Regions from separate parts of the Sporosarcina sp. Y1004 genome, predicted to be linked through region 3. Evidence: riboswitches for the same ligand, from Rfam matches in the RefSeq annotation. Region 3 holds a riboswitch; each other region holds the start of a gene.
What was found. A riboswitch is a leader RNA that binds a small molecule or an ion and turns the genes downstream of it on or off. The one in region 3 is predicted to bind S-adenosylmethionine.
Positions count from the first base shown of each region.

Region 1: it holds a riboswitch for S-adenosylmethionine, as region 3 does, so the genes downstream of both, msrA (peptide-methionine (S)-S-oxide reductase MsrA) here and AC25Y6_RS08065 (O-acetylhomoserine aminocarboxypropyltransferase/cysteine synthase family protein) in region 3, are expected to answer to the same signal.
Region 2: it holds a riboswitch for S-adenosylmethionine, as region 3 does, so the genes downstream of both, metA (homoserine O-acetyltransferase MetA) here and AC25Y6_RS08065 (O-acetylhomoserine aminocarboxypropyltransferase/cysteine synthase family protein) in region 3, are expected to answer to the same signal.

Region 1 covers NZ_JBYHFQ010000015.1:65,121-71,876, forward strand. Annotated here, with positions in the region: gene AC25Y6_RS11700 (methionine ABC transporter permease) at 1-514, opposite strand, end outside; gene AC25Y6_RS11705 (methionine ABC transporter ATP-binding protein) at 504-1,505, opposite strand; gene AC25Y6_RS11710 (MetQ/NlpA family ABC transporter substrate-binding protein) at 1,511-2,332, opposite strand; gene AC25Y6_RS11715 (YezD family protein) at 2,447-2,617, opposite strand; SAM riboswitch class I at 2,928-3,038, opposite strand; gene msrA (peptide-methionine (S)-S-oxide reductase MsrA) at 3,108-3,668, opposite strand; SAM riboswitch class I at 3,768-3,878, opposite strand; gene AC25Y6_RS11725 (hypothetical protein) at 4,463-4,840, opposite strand; gene AC25Y6_RS11730 (hypothetical protein) at 5,257-5,931, opposite strand; gene AC25Y6_RS11735 (hypothetical protein) at 6,255-6,756, opposite strand, start outside.
Region 2 covers NZ_JBYHFQ010000005.1:87,074-93,829, reverse strand. Annotated here, with positions in the region: gene AC25Y6_RS05405 (Rossmann-fold NAD(P)-binding domain-containing protein) at 1-440, shown strand, start outside; gene AC25Y6_RS05400 (N-acetyltransferase family protein) at 492-998, shown strand; gene AC25Y6_RS05395 (SIMPL domain-containing protein) at 1,323-1,973, shown strand; gene AC25Y6_RS05390 (hypothetical protein) at 2,017-2,271, shown strand; gene AC25Y6_RS05385 (NUDIX domain-containing protein) at 2,414-3,169, shown strand; gene AC25Y6_RS05380 (PP2C family serine/threonine-protein phosphatase) at 3,166-3,861, shown strand; gene AC25Y6_RS05375 (hypothetical protein) at 4,057-4,236, opposite strand; SAM riboswitch class I at 4,375-4,481, shown strand; gene metA (homoserine O-acetyltransferase MetA) at 4,650-5,558, shown strand; gene AC25Y6_RS05365 (hypothetical protein) at 5,619-6,377, shown strand; partial or broken gene AC25Y6_RS05360 (DUF421 domain-containing protein) at 6,590-6,756, shown strand, end outside.
Region 3 covers NZ_JBYHFQ010000008.1:91,190-97,945, forward strand. Annotated here, with positions in the region: gene AC25Y6_RS08045 (aminotransferase) at 1-454, shown strand, start outside; gene AC25Y6_RS08050 (CoA-acylating methylmalonate-semialdehyde dehydrogenase) at 845-2,350, shown strand; gene AC25Y6_RS08055 (aminotransferase) at 2,389-3,747, shown strand; gene AC25Y6_RS08060 (glycerol-3-phosphate acyltransferase) at 3,802-4,437, opposite strand; SAM riboswitch class I at 4,581-4,696, shown strand; gene AC25Y6_RS08065 (O-acetylhomoserine aminocarboxypropyltransferase/cysteine synthase family protein) at 4,821-6,110, shown strand; gene AC25Y6_RS08070 (homoserine dehydrogenase) at 6,224-6,756, shown strand, end outside.

The DNA.
Region 1 (6,756 bases), on a different contig from region 3:
TACCACCTCCACCAATCATCCCGGCCATTGCCGAGTAGCTCAGTAAGCTAATAACTGTGACGGTAAGTCCGGCAATCATCCCTGATCTCGCTTCTGGAAGCAACACATCCTTGATGATCAACCACGCAGATGCACCGGTAGATTCGGCCGCTTCAATGACGCCTTTGTCAATTTCCCGCAAAGACGTTTCCACCAGGCGGGCATAGAATGGGATTGCCGCAAAGGTCAGTGAAACACTCGCTGCAGTGGGTCCCATTGTCGTACCGAGAATAAGTTTCGTCACAGGAATCAAAACGACGAGTAGTATAATGAAGGGAATCGATCGAATAACATTGACGATTGTCCCTGCGACACTCTGTAGGACTCGGTTTTGCCAGAACATCCCTTCACTTGTTACAAATAGACCAACGCCTAAAGGAACACCGATGACGATTGCAAATGCGACGGCAATCCCCATCATCCAAGACGTTTCAAGAAAAGCATTTCCGAAATCAGTAATAATATCAGGCGGCATTTGCGAGCACCTCCAATTGGTTTGTCCGTGTTGTAATATAGTCGATTGCATTCTGTAATTCTGTTTTTTCTCCATCAATTTCAATGATGAGCGTTCCAAGCGGACGGTCCTGTATGTACGTTATCTGACCGTGAAGAATATTGATGGCGACGTTGTATTTCTTCAACGTTTCTGCAATGACGCCTTCTTCAGCAGATTCCCCGCGGAACACGATTTGGACGATTGACCCTTTTCGGCCCGTTAGCAAGCGATCTGGCAATGTTAAAGAATGGACCGTTTGCACAAATTGCTTTGTTAAAGCCGTTGCTGGATTCGCGAACAAGTCATAGACGTCACCTGCTTCAACGACTTTCCCGTTTTCCATTACTGCGATGCGGTGACAAATCTGTTGTACGACTGCCATTTCGTGCGTGATCAAGACAATTGTAATGCCTAATGTCTGATTGATTTCCTGAAGCAATTCTAAGATGGACGCTGTCGTTGTCGGGTCAAGCGCCGAGGTTGCTTCATCACATAGCAACACTTTCGGTTCATTTGCCAGTGCACGTGCAATGCCGACACGTTGTTTTTGTCCACCCGATAATTGAGCTGGATAATGTCCCGCACGATCCGACAAGCCGACCATGTCAAGTAATTCAGCGACGCGTTTCTTGATTTCACTCTTGCTTTTGCCCGCAGCTTTCAATGAAAATGCGACATTATCTGCGACCGTTTTCGAGCTGATCAAATGGAAATGTTGAAAGATCATGCCAATCTTCACACGTTCTTTCTTAATCTCTCTCTTCGTCAATGAAGTCATTTCTTTTCCGTCGATGAAGATTTGCCCCGCCGTCGGTGCTTCCAACATGTTCAAGCAGCGCAACAATGTACTTTTTCCGGCGCCACTGTAGCCGATAATTCCGAAGATTTCACCTTGCTGAATGGTCAGGGTGACATCTTCAACGGCTTTCACGTCTTTATATTGTTTTGTCACATTGACGATTTCAATCATTTAAGTCACTCCTTTTCTGCTTGATAAGGTGGTAGCACATAACCCGCTGCATTTTCTTTCGTGTATTCATAGAATTCGTCGGAATGATACGCTGCCTTCAATGCTTTGGCAAACGGCTTATCTTCGTCTTCTTTTCGTATCGTCAAGTAAATCAAGTAATCTTCAGATGTTTTCTCCACATCGACCGCTTCTGTTAATTTCAAACCTGATGCCAGAGCGAAGTTCCCATTGACGAATGCGAAGTCAGCATCACCGAGTGACCTAGGTGTTTGCGCCGCATCCAGTGGTTGGATTTTCAAGTTGTATTTATTGTTTTCCACGTCTTTTTCGGAAGCTGTTATCGGATTAACATCCTCAGAGATTGTGATCCAGCCGTAGTCTTCCATCATGTTCAAAGATCTTGCCAGGTTTGTTGGGTCGTTTGGCAACGTCACCGTCATGCCTTCTTTTACATCCTCAAGAGCTGTATGTTGGTCCGAATAAAGTGCAATTGGAGCAGTCGGAACGCCATATGCAGGAACGAGGTCCATGTCATGGGATTCATTGAAATTCACTAAATAGTTTCTATTTTGGAATAAGTTCGCGTCGATATTTCCTTCATTTAGCGCATTGTTCGGCTGGATATAATCATTGAACTCGACAATCTCAACCTCGAAGCCGTCTTTTTCAAGTATAGGAATAATCCCTTCCTTCAATTGATCACTATAAGGACCCGCTGTTGCGCCGATCTTAATCTTCTTTTCATCATCTGCAGATGCAGACCCGCACCCCGCCAATACCAGTACACTAATTGCAATAAGCAATAAATTTCTAAACACTTTTTTCATCTTCTATTCCCCCTAAATTTCTAATTTATATACAAAAAAGGCCTCCAGCAATTCGCAATATTGTCTTTGAACAATATCGTGAAAGTCAAGAGGCCTCCGGTTGTCCGGTCAGCTTCACTTCTTATTTTCAGTTTTCAGTACTGGGAACCGTTTTTTCTCAGTTCGATCGATTTGAACGATTTGTCCTTCATGGATGGTAATGTGTACCTCTCCAAAATCCAAACCTTTCAGCGCCTGCGTAATCGCATCGATTTTAACTACATCCTCATTCACTTTCAAAACCATTGCGCATCCTCCTTTTTTTTACTGAGTGAAAGTCACAACGTCTAATCTGATGATTGGCAATCAATTACGCCTCGGCGTAATTGCGTCCAGATTTTGAATCGAGCTTGCTCGATTAACTCCTTTCAAAATCTGTGACATCCGCCGGAGGCTTTATCTTTGTTCAGCGGGCGGTTGGACACCCATTGAACAGGATAACAAAACCACATTCATCTCCCACCTATAGAGGTGAGAGTCTTCTGCTGAAAAAAGATAAAAAAGCGGCCTCTTGTGAACTAAGAGGTCGCCGAAACACGTAGTTTGTAGGCAAAACCTCTCATCTGTCAGATGACGAACGACATCTGCTGGAATTGGCACCGTTTGAATGAATTCAATGGTTGCTGAGGCGTCAAAGGGCCAGTCCCTCTGCCTCTCTTTATAAGAGTTTTGTTTATGTAATTGATATTCATAATAATCCATCTATTCCGATGTGTCAACTATACTTTAAAACTATTTACTTTTTAAGTGACGCCTCTACCAATTTTTCATTCCAATTCTCGCGAATGAAGGGCGCTCTTCCCGACTCTTCTTTGAAGACTTTATATTTTTCTGGGTTCTTTTGATAATAGTCTTGATGATAGTCCTCAGCTGGATAAAAGATAGTTGCTTCAACGATTTCTGTGACAATTGGTTTTTCAAAGCGTCCACTTTGGATTAATGCTTCTTTTGAGCGTTCCGCAACTTGTCTCTGTTCCTCATTATGATAGATGATCTCCGTGCGGTAAGAAGTTCCCCGACTGCCAAACTGACCATCTGCATCCGTCGGGTCAATTTGCTGCCAATAGAGGTCTACTAATTTTTCGTATGAAAAGACTGTCGGATCGTATGTGATTTGCACCGCTTCCGTATGTCCCGTAACCCCCGCACGCACTTCCTCGTACGTCGGATTTTCAGTGACGCCTCCAATATAACCGGAAACTACTTTTTCAATACCGGGTTGCGTATCAAACGGCTGCACCATACACCAAAAACACCCACCCGCAAATGTTGCCAATTCAACTTTTTTCTCAGTCATCATAATCCCCCTTTTCGTTATAATAAACGCCCCTGTCATATAAAAACGACCCCTTCCTATAAGAAGAGGTCGCCGCATGACAAATATCGCGTGCAAAACCTCTCATCTGTCAGATTCATAATAAATCTGTTGAAATTGGCACCGTTTGAACACTGTTCAATGGTTGCCGAGGCTTCACAGGGTCAATCCCTCCGCCTCTCTTTATAAGAGTTTTAGCTATGTAATTGATATTCATACTAGTCTATCCATTTAGATAAGTCAATGTCTGAAAATATAATTTTGTGATTTTTTACTATATTGAGTAAGATATACGATGTTTGAATGTTTAATATCATGTGATAAAAGAACTAGAGGTAAGCAGCATTGTTAATACTTTTAAATAGGTGAGTAAGTGAGTGGAATTGGTGCTATTGGTACTTAAGGATTATTAATTATTAACCGATTTAAATTTGGTTGGGTTTCTTTGTTACTTCTTAACGGTTTTTCTGGATAGCGTTTTGTGTGACTTAGTGACTGTTAGTGAGTCGGTTTTGTGGGGTGTAGATATCGGTGGTTGAAAACAATATTTGGGCGGTCCTCCGCCGGGTTCGGGCGGTCGCTAAACAGATTCGAGCAGTCTACCGGCGGCTTCGGGCGGTCGCAAACCAGATTTGAGCGGTCTACCGGCGGATTTGGGCGGTCTCTATCGATATACGGGCAGTCTCCCCCCCGTTTTATTGACGGTCAACCACTTAGAGATGGGCGTGTGTAGGAATATAATCCGTAGGCTACCAAAAAGGCCACCTTCGAAAAATTCATTCCTCTGTAGGCACTTGAATCGAATGTTTTGTTAAATAATCCTTTTTAAAGTCGGGATAGTGAGATTTCCACAAGGTATGTACGAAATACAAAAAGGGCAGCGCGGCTATTGGCAGTAGGAATAATAAGAACCAATATGGACTTTCCGTAATTCCTAGGATTGCGCCGCCTATGATTCCAAACAGAATATAAAGAATAGAACCAGAACAAAGGCTTGCGTAGAGAAGCAAAAAAACGATATTCATATAAACCAATACATACATGGTCATCTTTTTCCTTTTACCTTGTACCTGCTGACTTAACTTCCAGTTCGCCTTTATTTCCGAAGCGGACTGTTTCAATACTTCTCTTATATTTAGCATTATTTTCTTCATTTATTCGAGACCTCCATTACTTCTCCGCATACAAAATCTGTAACACTTTTCTTACTTTTCCAATTCGTATGTTGCGTTATAAATTTAAAATCACTGTCGATAATCTGTGAATTTACTATAGAAACAAAGATTTATATTGCAGGTATGGATTTATATTTCCAGATTTCTAACAACTTAGCTACTGGCTTGGTTTTATGGGCGGTCCACAGCAAGCTTCGGGCGGTTTCTCCCGATATACACGCGGTCAACCGTGGGATTCGGGCTGTCTTACTCTATATATGGGCGGTCAACCGCGAACCTGCAAATAAATGAATATACTACAATGTTGCACCCCAACAAGGATTGACTTTGTATTCAACGTTTGCAACATAACGGAAGTACCGTTTTATGTAAACTCTGGAATCATATCTTCACTTCTATCTTTTACTTTTTTTAGATTCGTCTTGTCTTTCATTCAGTGGTAAACCAAACTCTGGATAAACCTGCTTTACACTATCTATATTTTTAACAATATAAAAATATCTATGGATATAAACGGAGAAATAGGCAGTGATAATCGAGACAAAGGAAAGTAATAATACTAAGAAAAGCATTTTTGCAGAATCACTATAGAGGAGTGATAGCACAAGTTGACCTATCACATATCCAATCCCACCAATTGACAGCCAACGGATATTGATACTCTTCATCTGTTGCATTTTATGGTAGGTTCCCGAGTAAAGGGCTTTTATATTTAGCCAATTAATCGTCAACAGTAATCCGATAAACAGAAACAGCCCAATAATAAAAGGTACTTTCCCCACCGCTCCAACATTGTAATACAACAATTTTTGCGATGCTAAAAAATAGACATATGTATTAACAACCCCATATACACCAAAAAAGAGATAATAGGACTTCTCAAATTTGTATGGGGCGAATAAATAAAGCAATGCCCAAATTTGTAGGATAACTACCGGCACAATTGCCGCCATAAAATAAGTAAACGAAAATGGCGCACCCAGAATTGGAAGCATTCCAGTCATATATAAGCAGATTAAGAAAAACCCAATAATATTCGATCTGTTTTCCTTAGGTGTTTGGAATTTCAAATAAGATAACGCAATCTTATCAATTTTTTTCTTTTCGATTTTAGGTTCTCTCCTATCCTTTAAACCAAGAAAAAATACTATCGTTAATGTTTTTTACAACTTTTTATAGCATCACCAATTGATTCTGTTTCTCCGTCGTTATGCCGGGTGACACCGACCTGGGAAGAAATAACTTATCCTTTCTTATCTTATAAAAAAAGTTTTTTTGCTGATTCACTATAAAGGAGTGATAAGGCAAGTTGGACGATTACATATCCCATTGAACAACTAAAAGCGTTACAGTCCTGAAAATATCATTTTCCGTAAACTCTGGAATCATATCTTCACTTCTTTCTCTTACTATTTTTAGATTCGTCTTGTCTTTCATTCAGTGGTAAACCAAAAGAGGGGTATACCTGTTTTACGAGATCCATATTTTTACTAATATAATAGTATCGGTGAATGTAGACTGTAAAATAAGCCGTGAGTAGTGATAATAGTGAGAGTAATACTATGAAAATTATCATTTTTGCAGATTCACTGTAGACGAATGTTAATATGAGTTGGGCAATTACATATCCTATTCCCGCAAATGATAAATAGCGAACGTTAATACTCTTCATCTGTTGCATTTTATGGTACGTTCCTGAGTAAAGCGCCTTTATATTAAGCCAGTTTATCGATACCAATATGCCGATAAACAGTATAAATCCAATAATAAAAGGAGTCTTTCCTACTGATTCTAAATGGAGATAAAGTAATTTTTGTATTGCTAAGAAAAACACAAACGTATTGACTACCCCGTATATCCCGAAGAAGAGATAATAAGACTTCTCAAACTTGTAG
Region 2 (6,756 bases), on a different contig from region 3:
GGCGTACAGTGTCGAAATTTAAACGATTGCAAGAAGAAAGTGCGCCAAATTCTATATTTCCCCTTATGACTGATTACGATACAGATGATATATATGACGAAATTAATATAGCGCTTAGAGAACGTGGTCAGTTTGATCTTATTATCAGTTGGACACCAAATTACAGTGTGCTTGAGCGTATTTGTGAAATGAACCCTGGAGAAGTACCGTTTCGTGTATTTCATGTAAAGGGAAGCCGGCGGTATTTCGAAGATGAACATATCCGTATTCCTAGCTCGTGCAAATACCGGAAAATCTATTTGGGGTTTGTATTGGAAGACAGTGGTTCACGTTGGCTTACGCATAATGAGATTGCAAATGGAGTGATTAAGCAAATTGAAACAGATGAAAAGGTAGGCATAATAGGTCAAATCCATCCCTATGAGGCACGTCCAAAATAACTTTTTATAGTTGGTCGACCTGTTTTCCAGGTCTTCTTATAACGATGAGGAGTGAGTGAGATATTAATTCGAAAAGCAAAGGTAGAAGATGCAAAAGGAATTGCAAAAGTACATGTGGATAGTTGGAGAACGACATACAAAGGAATTGTACCGGACACTTTTTTAGAAAGCCTTTCCTACGAGAAGCGTGAGCTAATATGGAAAAAGGGGATAACAGAGAATCACGTATACATAGCGGAAGATGAAAATGGTCAAGTCATCGGATTTTCTACAGGTGGAAAAGAACGTACTGGGAAATATGAAGCCTATACAGGGGAATTATATGCGATTTATCTCTTGAAAGAATACCAAGGACAAGGGATCGGGCGATTGCTTTTTCAGGCGGTTGTGGAAGATTTGAAAGATAATAATTTTAACTCAATGCTCATATGGGCGATAGAAGAGAACCCGGCTTGCCTATTCTATGAAGCGTTAGGTGGTAAGAAAATTGAAATTGAAGATATCGAAATTGCTGGTAAGAATTTGAGTGAAGTCGCATATGGATGGGGTGAAATGTGAAAATAAAAAAGTTAAGAAGATTATCTAGATTATTGCCCAAGAAATAATTAAAAAATTTTGTGTAAATAAGGTATATACGGGAATAGAAGTTAAGAACCTGTCATGAATTTAACATCCATTTTTTAGGTTATTAAGATGGTTGTAAACATTACAATAATTGGCGATAAATCCAATATAGACGTTTTTGAAGTTCTTGAAAAGTGAATTTATCTCCGTTAATAGTTAGGTTTCAGTTCTCTGTTTAGTACAACTGCAATTATCTTTTCCGAGCAATCAGCATACTATCTAAAGAGGCATAATGATGCTCAGGAAAGGTGGAGGCAAATGTATTATCCTTACGCACAACAAATGTATCGACCGCAACATCGCGTTATGACTGTTACTGGGATTGGGAGTCTTTCAGTTGCCCCGGATACAGCTCAAATTCAATTGGAAGTAATTACAGAAGCTAAACAACTTAGCCATGCACAGCAAGAAAATGCTTATTTGATGAATCAAGTCATTGAATCATTATTTAAATTAGGAATTGCAAGGAGAAATATACAAACCGTTTCGTATAATATACTTCCTGAATATGACTATATTGAAGGTGAACAAATATTTAGAGGATACGAAGTGACAAATGCAATCACTGTAAAAATTTCAGACATTGATCAAGTTGGAAATGTGATAGACGTGGCTGTTCAAAACGGAGCTAACAGGGTTTCAAACATTCAGTTCACTGTTGAAGATGAACAACTTCATTATCAAGAAGCATTGAGCCTAGCATTGAAAAATGCTCTCGTTAAAGCGCAAACCATTGCTGCGACAATGCAGCTGCAACTTGACCCTCAGCCAATTAAAATTGTAGAAGAATTAAAAGCAGAACCCATCTTATATCGTTCTTTTTCAGCGAAGGAAATGGCAGTGGCAACTCCGATTGAACAAGGACAAATCACGATTAACGCTACTGTAAGAGTTGAATTTCAATATTAAAACGGAATCCCAGTAATGATGAAAAATTAAGAGAGTAAGAGAAATGGACGCTGAAAAAACTGCTGTATACCAATCACCAGTTGGAAGGATATTTGAAAAATTTAGACGGCAGCGGGACGTATCGTTGGTTTTCGGTGAACCGGTTGAATTTAAAAACAAAAAAGTTCTTCCTGTAGCAAAAATCAATTATATCGTTGGCGGAGGAGGGGGTTATTCAGAAGAAACTGGAAACTCTTCGGTAGGCCAAGGAGAAGGAGGTGGGGGGGCGTATTGCCATCCGACCTCTAGGTGTCTATGAAATAGATTCGGAAAAAGTTAAGTTTAGACCTATCATTGACCCTAAATTCACTTTAATACTCTTTTCTGTTTTCACATTGGGTCTAATTCGGTTATTGAAAAATGCTCGTTAAATATGTATTTGTTTAAGGGAGAATCATTATATGCTGTATCGCAGAAAAACGTACAAGATAGAACCGCCGATGTACGAAACGTTTACACAGTTTTTCCACACCTATTTGCTTCCGAATCAGCTGACGCATGGGGCGCAGCTGGTTGGACGGTGGGTTGATGAAGAACTGACGGAGATTATGGCATTATGGTCATACGATAGCAGAGCACATTATGAAACGGTGGATGCCGCCATCCGAGCTTCTGAAATGCATACACAAGCGCAAAGACATCGAAAAACATTCGGTTCGTTATATACCTCATCAAATGAAGAGTTTTTCACTTCGACAGGGGATTATGGGCAATCTAAACAGATTGTTGCTGTTAGTGGTTACATTGTAAATGAGGAAGGACAGGTATTGCTTGTACGGAACAATCACCGAAATGATACATATGAAATGCCGGGTGGACGAGTTGAGCCAGGTGAAACGTTAAAAGAAGCGGTTAAACGGGAAGTGCTAGAAGAAACAGGCATCTACGCTGAAATCGGTGACATGGTCGGCGTTTATCAAAATATCACGGCGGGTATCATCTCTATAGTTTTCCGTGGGAGAGTCATTACTGGTGTGCCGGCTGCACAGCCTCCTGAAACGATTGACGTACAATTTGTTGACTTTGATAAAGAACAAGTAGAAGACTGGATAAAACGCCCGCAATTCGTTTCTAGAGTGAAGGATGCCTTGAATAAAGAGACGATTGCCTATGAGGGTTATGAAGTGAGGCCATATCGATTGGTCGAGCGTTCATGAATAATCACTCTTGGGTTGGAAGTGAAAAGGACTTTATCGATGAACGGGATGTTCGGTGGGTTAATCGGATGGCAGTTGGTCGTTTTGGAGGCAATTCTTCAGCGGGACAAACCAAGAACGAGGATGGCTTTGTTATTTGGCAAAATGAGGATTGGGAATTCGCGGCTATTTTGGATGCACATAAAAGTGCCGAAAGTGCGAAACTTGTCATTGATACACTTGAACAGTTTAAAAGTGATTTTGTAGAGATTATAAACATAAAGGGTTTTCTTGATTTTAAATATTTGGAAGTAAAGCTCCTTGAGATTTTTCAATCCAAGAAGTTTTTGGACAAATGCAGGTGTGTCACAGGAGAAACGGCTTGTCTTATCGTAGTGAGGAAAGCTAATTATGTATGGTGGTTTTCCGTTGGAGATTGCCTAGTATACGTATTACATCCGGATCTGATTGCGCTGAACCAATTTCAACTCAACCAAAGGCAATTCTTCGAGTGGATTGGTCAGGTGAATACGTTTGAGCAAGCAGTACCATGCTACACTTCAGGAACAAGAGAATTGAGAAAAGGTAACAACCTTATTTTTTTGACGACTGACGGTTTGGTGGAATGCCCAGGTGAACCTTTTTCGAATCCATCAAATCTTGTTGCTGAGCTGAATGAAAAAAACTCGATGAAGGTATTTCACAGTTGTTAACGGAAATTGAGAGACAAAATGTACGAGACAGTACAACAATTGTTGCATGGAATGTGGAAGTAGAAAAGGAAGGCAGCATCCCGAGCGATTATAGGGGATAAAGGAAGATTTAAAGCAAGCGCAGAACGCAGACTGAGTATAAATAAACTCCCGCGTCAGCATGACGCTGGCGCGAGGGTTCATCGTTTTACTTACTCATTTTCTTTTTCTTGCATTTGGATTCATACGTTCTCGCTTTGGTTTCAGGGAACTCAGTTCAGCAAACTCGCGAGCAATTTCTTCACTCATGTCACCAGGTTTAATTTTTTGGTTTTTCGGTGTCTGCGGTAACGAACGCGCATTGTTCCCGCCAGTTTTGTTGTCATCTCTCCCCATTGTAACAGCTCCTTTCATTTCAATAAGTACTTTGTTAAGGTGGCTTTATAAGAGGGATTTATCCGATGAAAATTTTTGCAATAGAAAAAGACCTTTTACAATAGTAAGTTAAGTAGTATAATGGAAGTTAATTAAATATTCTTATCAAGAGAAGTAGAGGGAATTGGCCCTGTGAAGCTTCAGCAACCTCTGACCTAGTCAGGAAGGTGCTACCTCCAACAAGATCAATTCTTGAGAGATAAGAGCTTAGAGCCTAAAAAGAACCCTCTTTTCTTATCATACAGAAAAAAGGGTTTTTTATATTTTAAAAAGGTAGGAAGTTATAAGGTTTTCAAGATGAATTGCATCGAGTTGCAGGAGCCTACCGCTATTTAAAAAATCATACATATAAAATCGAAAAGGGGATACGACAAATGCCAATCAATATACCGAAACAATTACCGGCAGTAGAACTATTGAAGAAGGAAAAAATATTCGTGATGGATGAAGATCGTGCAACATCTCAAGATATACGTCCTATGACTATTGCAATTCTAAATTTAATGCCTGAGAAAGAAAGAACTGAGTTACAGCTACTACGATTGCTGGGAAATACACCGTTGCAAGTAAATGTTACATTTTTGAATACAGCAACACATGATTCGAAAAATGTTAGTAAAACACATCTAGATGCATACTATGCGACATTTGAACAAGTGAAACATCGCCGTTTCGATGGCTTGATCATTACCGGTGCACCTATTGAGCATTTGGAATTTGAAGATGTTAACTACTGGAAAGAATTAATGGCAATTATGGAATGGTCAAAATTAAATGTAACATCAGTTTTACATATTTGTTGGGGTGCTCAAGCAGCTCTTTATCATCATTATGGAATTGGAAAATTTGAATTGCCGAAAAAATGCTCAGGCGTTTTTACACATCGTTTATCCGATCCTACCATCAATCTTTCACGAGGCTTTAATGATGAATTCAGAGCGCCGCATTCACGTTATACGTCTGTCTCAATAGAAGAAATTGAAAATGATCCTCGTTTACTTCTACTCGCCAAGTCTGAAGATGCAGGAGCTTTCATAGTCCTTTCCAAAGACAACAAACATATTATGGTTACAGGTCATTTGGAATATGACGCGGATACACTTGCGGAGGAATATGCACGTGACCTTAAAAGAGGGGTAGACATTGAGATACCACAAAACTATTTTCCGAATGATGATCCCACTAAAGAACCTTTGAACACATGGCGCTCACATACTCATTTGCTTTTCTCAAATTGGCTTAATTATTATGTCTATCAAGAAACGCCTTATGTGTGGGAATAACTGTTTAATGACCTTTTTATCGTATAGTGCATAAGATAATACGACAAAGGGGGAAAAAGTGTGGGGTTGTTTATCAATGAAAAAGGGCATCCGAATGTCTTTAAAAATAATGAGGACATTAAAAATCAAAATCAAGAACACTTCAAAATAGACCCTTTAGCGGAATGGATGAAAGAACAGAAGGAAGCGACCGAAACAACCAACCGCCGGTTTAATATGATGGAGAACTTACTGAAACGACAAAGTAAAGCACAATCAAATCGAATGATATCAATCCATGAACAACTATCGGGATTAAAAGAAAATGATATCCGTCGTGAAAGTTTTGAGAAGGAAGCACAAAATTCGTTTTCGAAATTAGAAGATAAGAATCAAGTGCTTCTTGAGAGGTTTTGGAACCTGAGAAATTCGAATCAGGATTGTAATGTGCAAGTAAAGGGTATAAGTCAATCAAATCAAGAAATTATAAAGCGCATTGAAATAATTACATCTGCAAACGAGGAAGTACTCTTTAAAATAAATGAGCAGATGAATCAGCAACAGCGATTATCTGACCAATTTTCGCAGCATAAGAACGTTCAAAAGGATGTAATCATAAGGTTGGACAACCAAGAGGGATTGTTGGAGAAGGTAGTAAGACAACTGGATAATCTCCGCTCTGCCCTTTACGAGCGAACATCCTTTTTAACAAGAAAAATAGAAGGCAGCTATAATACGACAACTTCGCGCGTTCCTAAAGTACTGAGCGGACAGGAACAAAATTCGACACGTTTCATGTTGAATCACAAGCAGGAAGAAAAAGAGGAAAATACTGAATGAACAGGTCACGCTCACTTGATTTGAATCCAAACATGGTAATTGATACAGAGAGAGCTTTCCAACAGTCATTTCACATGGCTATTGGATGTGCTCTCTTTTTAATAATTAAACTTCAAGATACTAACATGTATAGGCGATAGGTAATAATGGAACACTTCCTCTATAGTGGAGGTGTGGTTTTGGATAAATTTTTAGAAGTGGATTTTTGGGAAATGATCATTAGGACAACGTCTGCATTTCTAGTCCTTCTTATACTTGCCCGGTTTTTAGGGAAAAAGCAAATTTCTCAGCTAACTTTTCAATTATGTTACCGGTATTACAATTGGGTCAATTGCAGCAGATATAGCAGGAGAATCTAGAACGCCATTTTTAAATGGGG
Region 3 (6,756 bases):
CGAAAAGTTTGATACAGGCGAAGAAAACAGTCATTTCCGTCATGTGAATACATTTGGTGGAAATCCTGCTGCTTGTGCAGTCGCATTAAAGAACCTAGAAATCATGGAAAGAGAAAATCTTTTTGATCGATCCGCTGAACTTGGTGAGCGACTGCTAAAAGAGCTAGCTAGCTTGAAAGACCATCCATTCGTTGGCGATATTCGTGGCCTCGGCTTCCTTCTTGGAATTGAGCTTGTTGAAGACAAAGAAACGAAAGAGCCTGCATCCAATGCCCGTGTCGCGAAAATTATCGGGGATTGCAAGGCAAATGGGCTTATCATTGGTAGAAATGGCGATACCGTCGCAGGCTTTAATAATATCCTGGCGCTGAGCCCGCCGTTGTCTTGTACCGATGAAGATTTTGATTTCATTATCGCAGTTATGAAAAAGGTATTTAAGGAAAACGAAGTTTGATATAGGTATATAAGTAGGACATTTGAATATAGCGTAGGCGAGCTTTACTCCGATATTACTGGAGTTAAGGCTCGCTATTTTTTTGATGTTGATTATGCGAACCCTAGACTGTGTACTGATTAATCTAGCGTAGGAGTCTTAAATGGGGAGGTTTCCTCTAGTGCAGTAGTCAAATATGTTGATTGGAGTAGGTGTTGTAAGGGAAATACATTCAATTTTGGACAAAATGTATAGTCAATGTGGCTTTGATTTTACAAAACGTAAAGCAGAAGTCGAAATTTCTATTAATATACTGATAAGGAAAAGCGGAATTCAGTTTAGCAATTTTAAATGCTCGATAGGAATCGTGTTATCAATTTTTAAAAACGAAAACAGGGGGTTAATTAAATTATGAACAAGCTAGATCATTTTATAGGCGGGGTGAAATCGGAAGGGGCATCTGAACGTTATGGACCTATTTATAACCCGTCCACAGGAGAAAAAACTGCTGACTGCCCTTACGCAACAGCTAAAGATGTGAACCAAGCCATAGAGGCCGCAGATAAAGCTTTTAACACATGGAGGAAAACCCCCGTTGCAAAAAGGGTAGAAGTACTGTTCAACTTCCGGACGTTACTAATAGATGCAACTGATGAACTTGCTAGAACGATTGGGCGGGAAAACGGTAAAACAATTTCGGATGCAAAAGGAGAAATTAGCCGTGCAATTGAAGCGGTCGATTTTGCAATTAATGCACCGCATCTATTAAAAGGCGAGCATTCAACTGATGTAGGCGGAAACATTAACTCCTTCTCCATTAAACAGCCGCTTGGCGTTGTCACATGTATTTCACCCTTCAATTTCCCGGTAATGGTACCGGTTGCGATGACAACAATGGCACTTGTATGCGGAAACTCTGTTGTGTTAAAACCATCTGAGCGCGTACCAAATTCTGCACTGTTCATATCGGAGCTTTGGGAAAAGGCTGGGCTTCCTGCTGGGGTATGGAGTGTGGTGAATGGTGATAAGGAAGCGGTGGATGCGTTAATCACACATCCAAAAGTGATGGCAGTCAGTTTCGTCGGTTCCACAAAAGTGGCGGAATATATTTATGAGGAAGCCAGTCGACATCATAAACGGGTAGCCGCATTCGGTGGTGGGAAAAACCATATGATCATCATGCCTGATGCTGATATCGATTTTGCAGTTGACTCATTCCTTGGGGCTGCGTATGGAGCGGCTTCTCAGCGTTGTATGGCACTGTCTGTCGCGATGCCTGTTGGTAAAAAGACGGCCGACATATTTGTTGAGAAGTTAATAAAGAAAGTAGAAGAGTTGAGAGTGGGTTCGTATGACGATGAACAAGCCGACTTTGGGCCGGTCATCACACAACAATCCAAAGAAGCGGTACTCAAATCCATTGAAGACAGCTTACTAGAAGGAGCAAAACTCTGTGTAGATGGCCGTAATCCCGACACAGGCCTAAATAGCAATGGATACTATTTAGGCGCGACTTTATTGGACAACGTTACACCGGATATGGAGGTTTATCGGCAGGAAGTGTTTGGACCGGCAAGGATAGTAGTTCGTGTAAACAATCTGGGTGAAGCGATTGATTTGGTAAACGGCCATGAATTTGGAAATGGAGTCACGATCTTTACGCAGAATGGTCCTGCAGCCCGCGAATTCACGGAGAAGGTCGAAGTCGGCATGGTAGGTGTCAATGTACCAATTCCGATTCCAGTAGGCTATCACAACTTTGGAGGCTGGAAGCGTTCAAAATTTGGTGAAAGTCATATGTTCGGGCCGGATACTGTTCGATTCTTCACGAAAATTAAAACGGTGTCAGAAAGATGGCCAGAAACTACAGATATCAAAAAAGGTGTTGCATTCGACTTTCCAAGTAATCGGAATTGATTTGTTACTACTATTGATGGAGAAAGAGGGATAAGAAAATGACAAAAGTGATAAAGGATACATCGTCATTAGTTGAAAAGGATCGTCAAAATATATGGCATCACATTTCCGCCTACAATGAAAAGAATCCTCCGATGATCGTCGAAAGCGGAAAAGGGGCTTGGATCACCGATCATAGAGGCAATCGTTACTTGGATGGAATGTCTGGACTCTGGTGTGTGAACGTCGGATACGGGCGTGAGGAACTCGCGAAAGCTGCGTATGAACAGATGAAAAAACTGGCCTATGCACCTATGACCCAAAGCCATGAACCTGCCATTGAGCTTGCTGAAAAGTTGAATGACATGCTAGGCGGCGATTATGTATTTTTTTATTCGAATAGCGGATCTGATGCAAACGAAGTGGCATTCAAGCTTGCACGTCAATACCATCAGCAAAACGGGGAACCGTCACGTTACAAATTCATCTCACGTTACAGGGCTTACCACGGTAGTTCTATGGGCGCGCTCTCAGCCACTGGTCAAGCTCTACGGAAATATAAATATGAACAGCTCGTTCCAGGTTTTCTGCATATTGCACCACCGGATAATTATCGCAGGCCAGCAAATCAATCGGTTGAAGAATACAACATACAACGTGCGCAAGAGTTTGAAGAAAAAGTTATTTGGGAGCAGAAAGAAACAATTGCCGGGATTATTATGGAGCCTCTTATTACTGGTGGCGGAGTCTTGATCCCACATCCGATTTACTTGGAAAAAGTTCAAGAAATCTGTAATCGCCACGGCGTCCTTCTAATCATTGATGAGGTTATCTGTGGATTCGGACGAACTGGGAAAGCATTTGGCCATCAGCACTTTAACGTAAAGCCGGACATCATTACGATGGCGAAAGGGCTGACAAGCGCCTACTTACCGTTATCAGTTACAGCTGTGCGAAAAGATATTTACGAAAAGTTTGACACAGGTGAAGAAAATAGCCACTTCCGTCATATCAATACTTTTGGCGGGAATCCTGCAGCTTGTGCCGTGGCATTGAAGAACCTCGAAATTATTGAGAACGAAAGCCTTATTGAACGGTCTGCCGAGCTTGGTGAGCGTCTTCAAAAAGAGTTGGCAAGCCTAATGCAGCACCCGTTTGTTGGTGATATCCGCGGTCTCGGTTTCCTCTTAGGAATTGAACTAGTTGAAGACAAGAAAACGAAAGAACCTGCTTCCAATGCGCGTGTCGCCAAAATTATCGGGGAATGCAAGGCAAATGGACTTATTATCGGAAGAAATGGCGATACGGTAGCTGGTTATAATAATATTTTAGCACTCAGTCCGCCATTGTCCTGCACTGACGAAGATGTAGATTTCATTATTGCTGTTGTAAAGAAAGTGTTTAAAGAAAACGAATGATACAAATGGGTAGAGGTGTGTATTCACCTCTGTTTCCTAATTATTGGGAAATCCTTAGTTTTTAGATGTTTTCTTTTTAAAAACTGTAGAAACCTGTTTCTCGCTACGGTTTTTCATCCGACGGAAGTTCTCGATATGTTTCCAAATTGCGATGCCGAATAATAATACTGCCGCTATAATGGGCCCGTATCCTTCTGCCCAAACTGCCATCGCGATGAGCGTCACGTACAGCATCAGCACGCCAAACACGAGAAAGTCTGTTACTATCGCCACGATGACAAATAATGCAAAACCAACGAGTCCAACCTTCCAGTCGATGGCGAGCAGCACGCCAATAATCGTGGCGGTTCCTTTGCCGCCGTTGAACTTCATATAAAACGGGAAGTTGTGCCCAATCACGGTTGCAGTACCCGCGAGGAATAATAGTAAAGCTACAATTTCTCCTGGAAGTCCTGCATTCTCTGCGAAATATCTCACAAATAGGACAGCTACTGCACCTTTACCGATATCGATTGCAGCAACCAGTGCGCCGAATTTTTTCCCGAGAACGATTGTGGCATTCGAAGCACCGGCATTTTTCACCCCGGTTTCTTTTAGGTTAACGCCCGAAATTATCTGTGCGACAACCGATCCATGTAAGCAACCGATGGCATATCCCGAAACTAGTACACTTGTAATCCATAACCACATAACCATTCCTCCAAAACATTGGTAAATTAATTGTAACATTAGAGGTAAACGCAAGGTTCAGAAAAATTATTTAATAATCTCTTGACTTTGTCTCGCGCTATCTACTATACTATGTCACAAGATGGAAAACTGAATGATACAAACTCTTATCAAGAGCGGCGGAGGGAATAGGCCCTGCGATGCCCGGCAACCGACAAGCGACCAGCTTGTAAAGGTGCTACTTCCTACAGATCGGTTCGGATGATCTGAAAGATAAGGGGAGGAAAAAGCGAAAGCGTAACCCTCTTCTTAAGCGAAGGGGGTTATTTTTTATTTCCAAAATACCCCCAGCGCCTCCGCAGATCACAATCAATTCCATCTAAAAAACTTTGGAGGTAATGACTTTGACAAAACTTAAACCCGAAACACTTCTTCTACATGGTGGACAAAAACCCGATCCCGTAACAGGTTCTCGTGCAGTTCCAATTCATAGAACTTCATCATTCGTATTTCGTGATACAGAACATGCTCAAAAATTGTTTGGACTGCAAGAAGCAGGCAACATCTATACGCGTATTACAAATCCAACCGTCGCTGTTTTTGAAGAACGTATAGCACTTCTTGAAGGAGGAACGGCGGCAGTTGCATTATCTTCAGGAATGGCGGCTATTGCATTTTCTATCCTAAATGTCGCAGGCGCAGGTGATGAAATTGTCGCGGCGAGCAATTTGTATGGTGGTACGTATAATTTATTTGCCAATACGCTTCCGCGTTACGGCATCAATGTAAAATTTGTCGATGTAACGGATCCTGAAAACTTCCGCGCAGCGATTACAGATAAAACAAAAGCTTTATTTGCAGAAACAATTGGTAATCCGAGTTTACATGTGCTTGATATTGAAGCGGTTGCGGACATTGCACATGAAAACGGTCTACCACTTCTAATAGACAGTACGTTTGCATCTCCATACGGTTCAAATCCAATCGAATTTGGTGCAGATGTCGTGATCCACTCTGCAACGAAATGGATTGGCGGACATGGTACAACAATCGGTGGAGTTGCTGTTGATGCGGGTACGTTTGATTGGACACAAGGACGGTTCCCAGGCTTTACTGAGCCGGATGAATCTTACCATGGCCTTCGTTATGGAATTGACACTGCAGGCGCGGCGTTTGCCACTAAGCTACGTGTTCAATTGTTACGAGACTTTGGACCTTGCTTAGATCCGGATAGTGCCTTTAACTTCTTACAAGGACTTGAAACACTGCATCTGCGTGTGACAAGACATAATGAAAATGCTATCAAAGTGGCAGAATTCTTGAAACAGCATCCATCTGTTGAATGGGTAACGTATACTGGGAACGAAGATCACCCATCATATGACCTTGCGAAAAAGTACTTGAAAAACGGCTTCGGCTCCATTATCGTTTTCGGTATCAAAGGCGGGCGTGAGGCTGGTCGAAACGTAATTGACAACGTTAAAATCTGGTCGCACGTAGCTAACGTTGGCGATGCAAAATCCTTGATCATCCATCCTGCTTCAACGACGCACCAGCAGCTTGGCCCTGAAGATTTGAAAAAATCAGGCGTTACCGAGGAACTAATTAGACTATCGGTCGGTCTTGAATCAGCAGAAGACATTATTGCAGATTTAGCGCAGGCTATTGAAGCAGCAGTCGCTGTAACAGTATAATTTTTGGAAGAAAGATGGCTATGACAATCGTCTTAGTTTGTTACGCCCTATAGCCATTTAAGAGAATCTGAAAAATGGGGACTTGTTATTAAGCAGTCCATGGAGGTGGCGAAATGCCGTCAATCAAGGTTGCTCTACTCGGCTTCGGCACTGTAGGTGAAGGGATTTACAGAATTTTGAATGAAAGAAAGAATGAGATTAAGCAACAAACAGGCTGTGAAATCGATATAGTTGCCATCCTTGTTCGCGATATAGCGAAAGTACGTCTAGCAACACCAGGGGTAAAAGTGACGGGAGACATCCAGGACATACTGATGAACCCGGACATTGATTTCATCTTTGAGGCAATTGTTGGTGAGGAACCTGCTTATACGTATCTTTCAGATGCAATCGAAAAGGGCAAAAACATTATAACGGCAAATAAGAAAATGTTCGCGACACATGGTCCGGCATTATTGAAGCATGCGGAATTCCGGGGCGTTCAGGTCGGTTATGAAGCAACTACAGCGGGTGGAGTACCAATTATCCGTACAGTGAAAAACTTGTTACCTGCAGATCGAGTACGACGAATCAGAGGGATTTTAAATGGAACCTCAAATTTCATTTTGACAAAGATGCGGGAAGAGAAAGTTCCATTTAACACTGC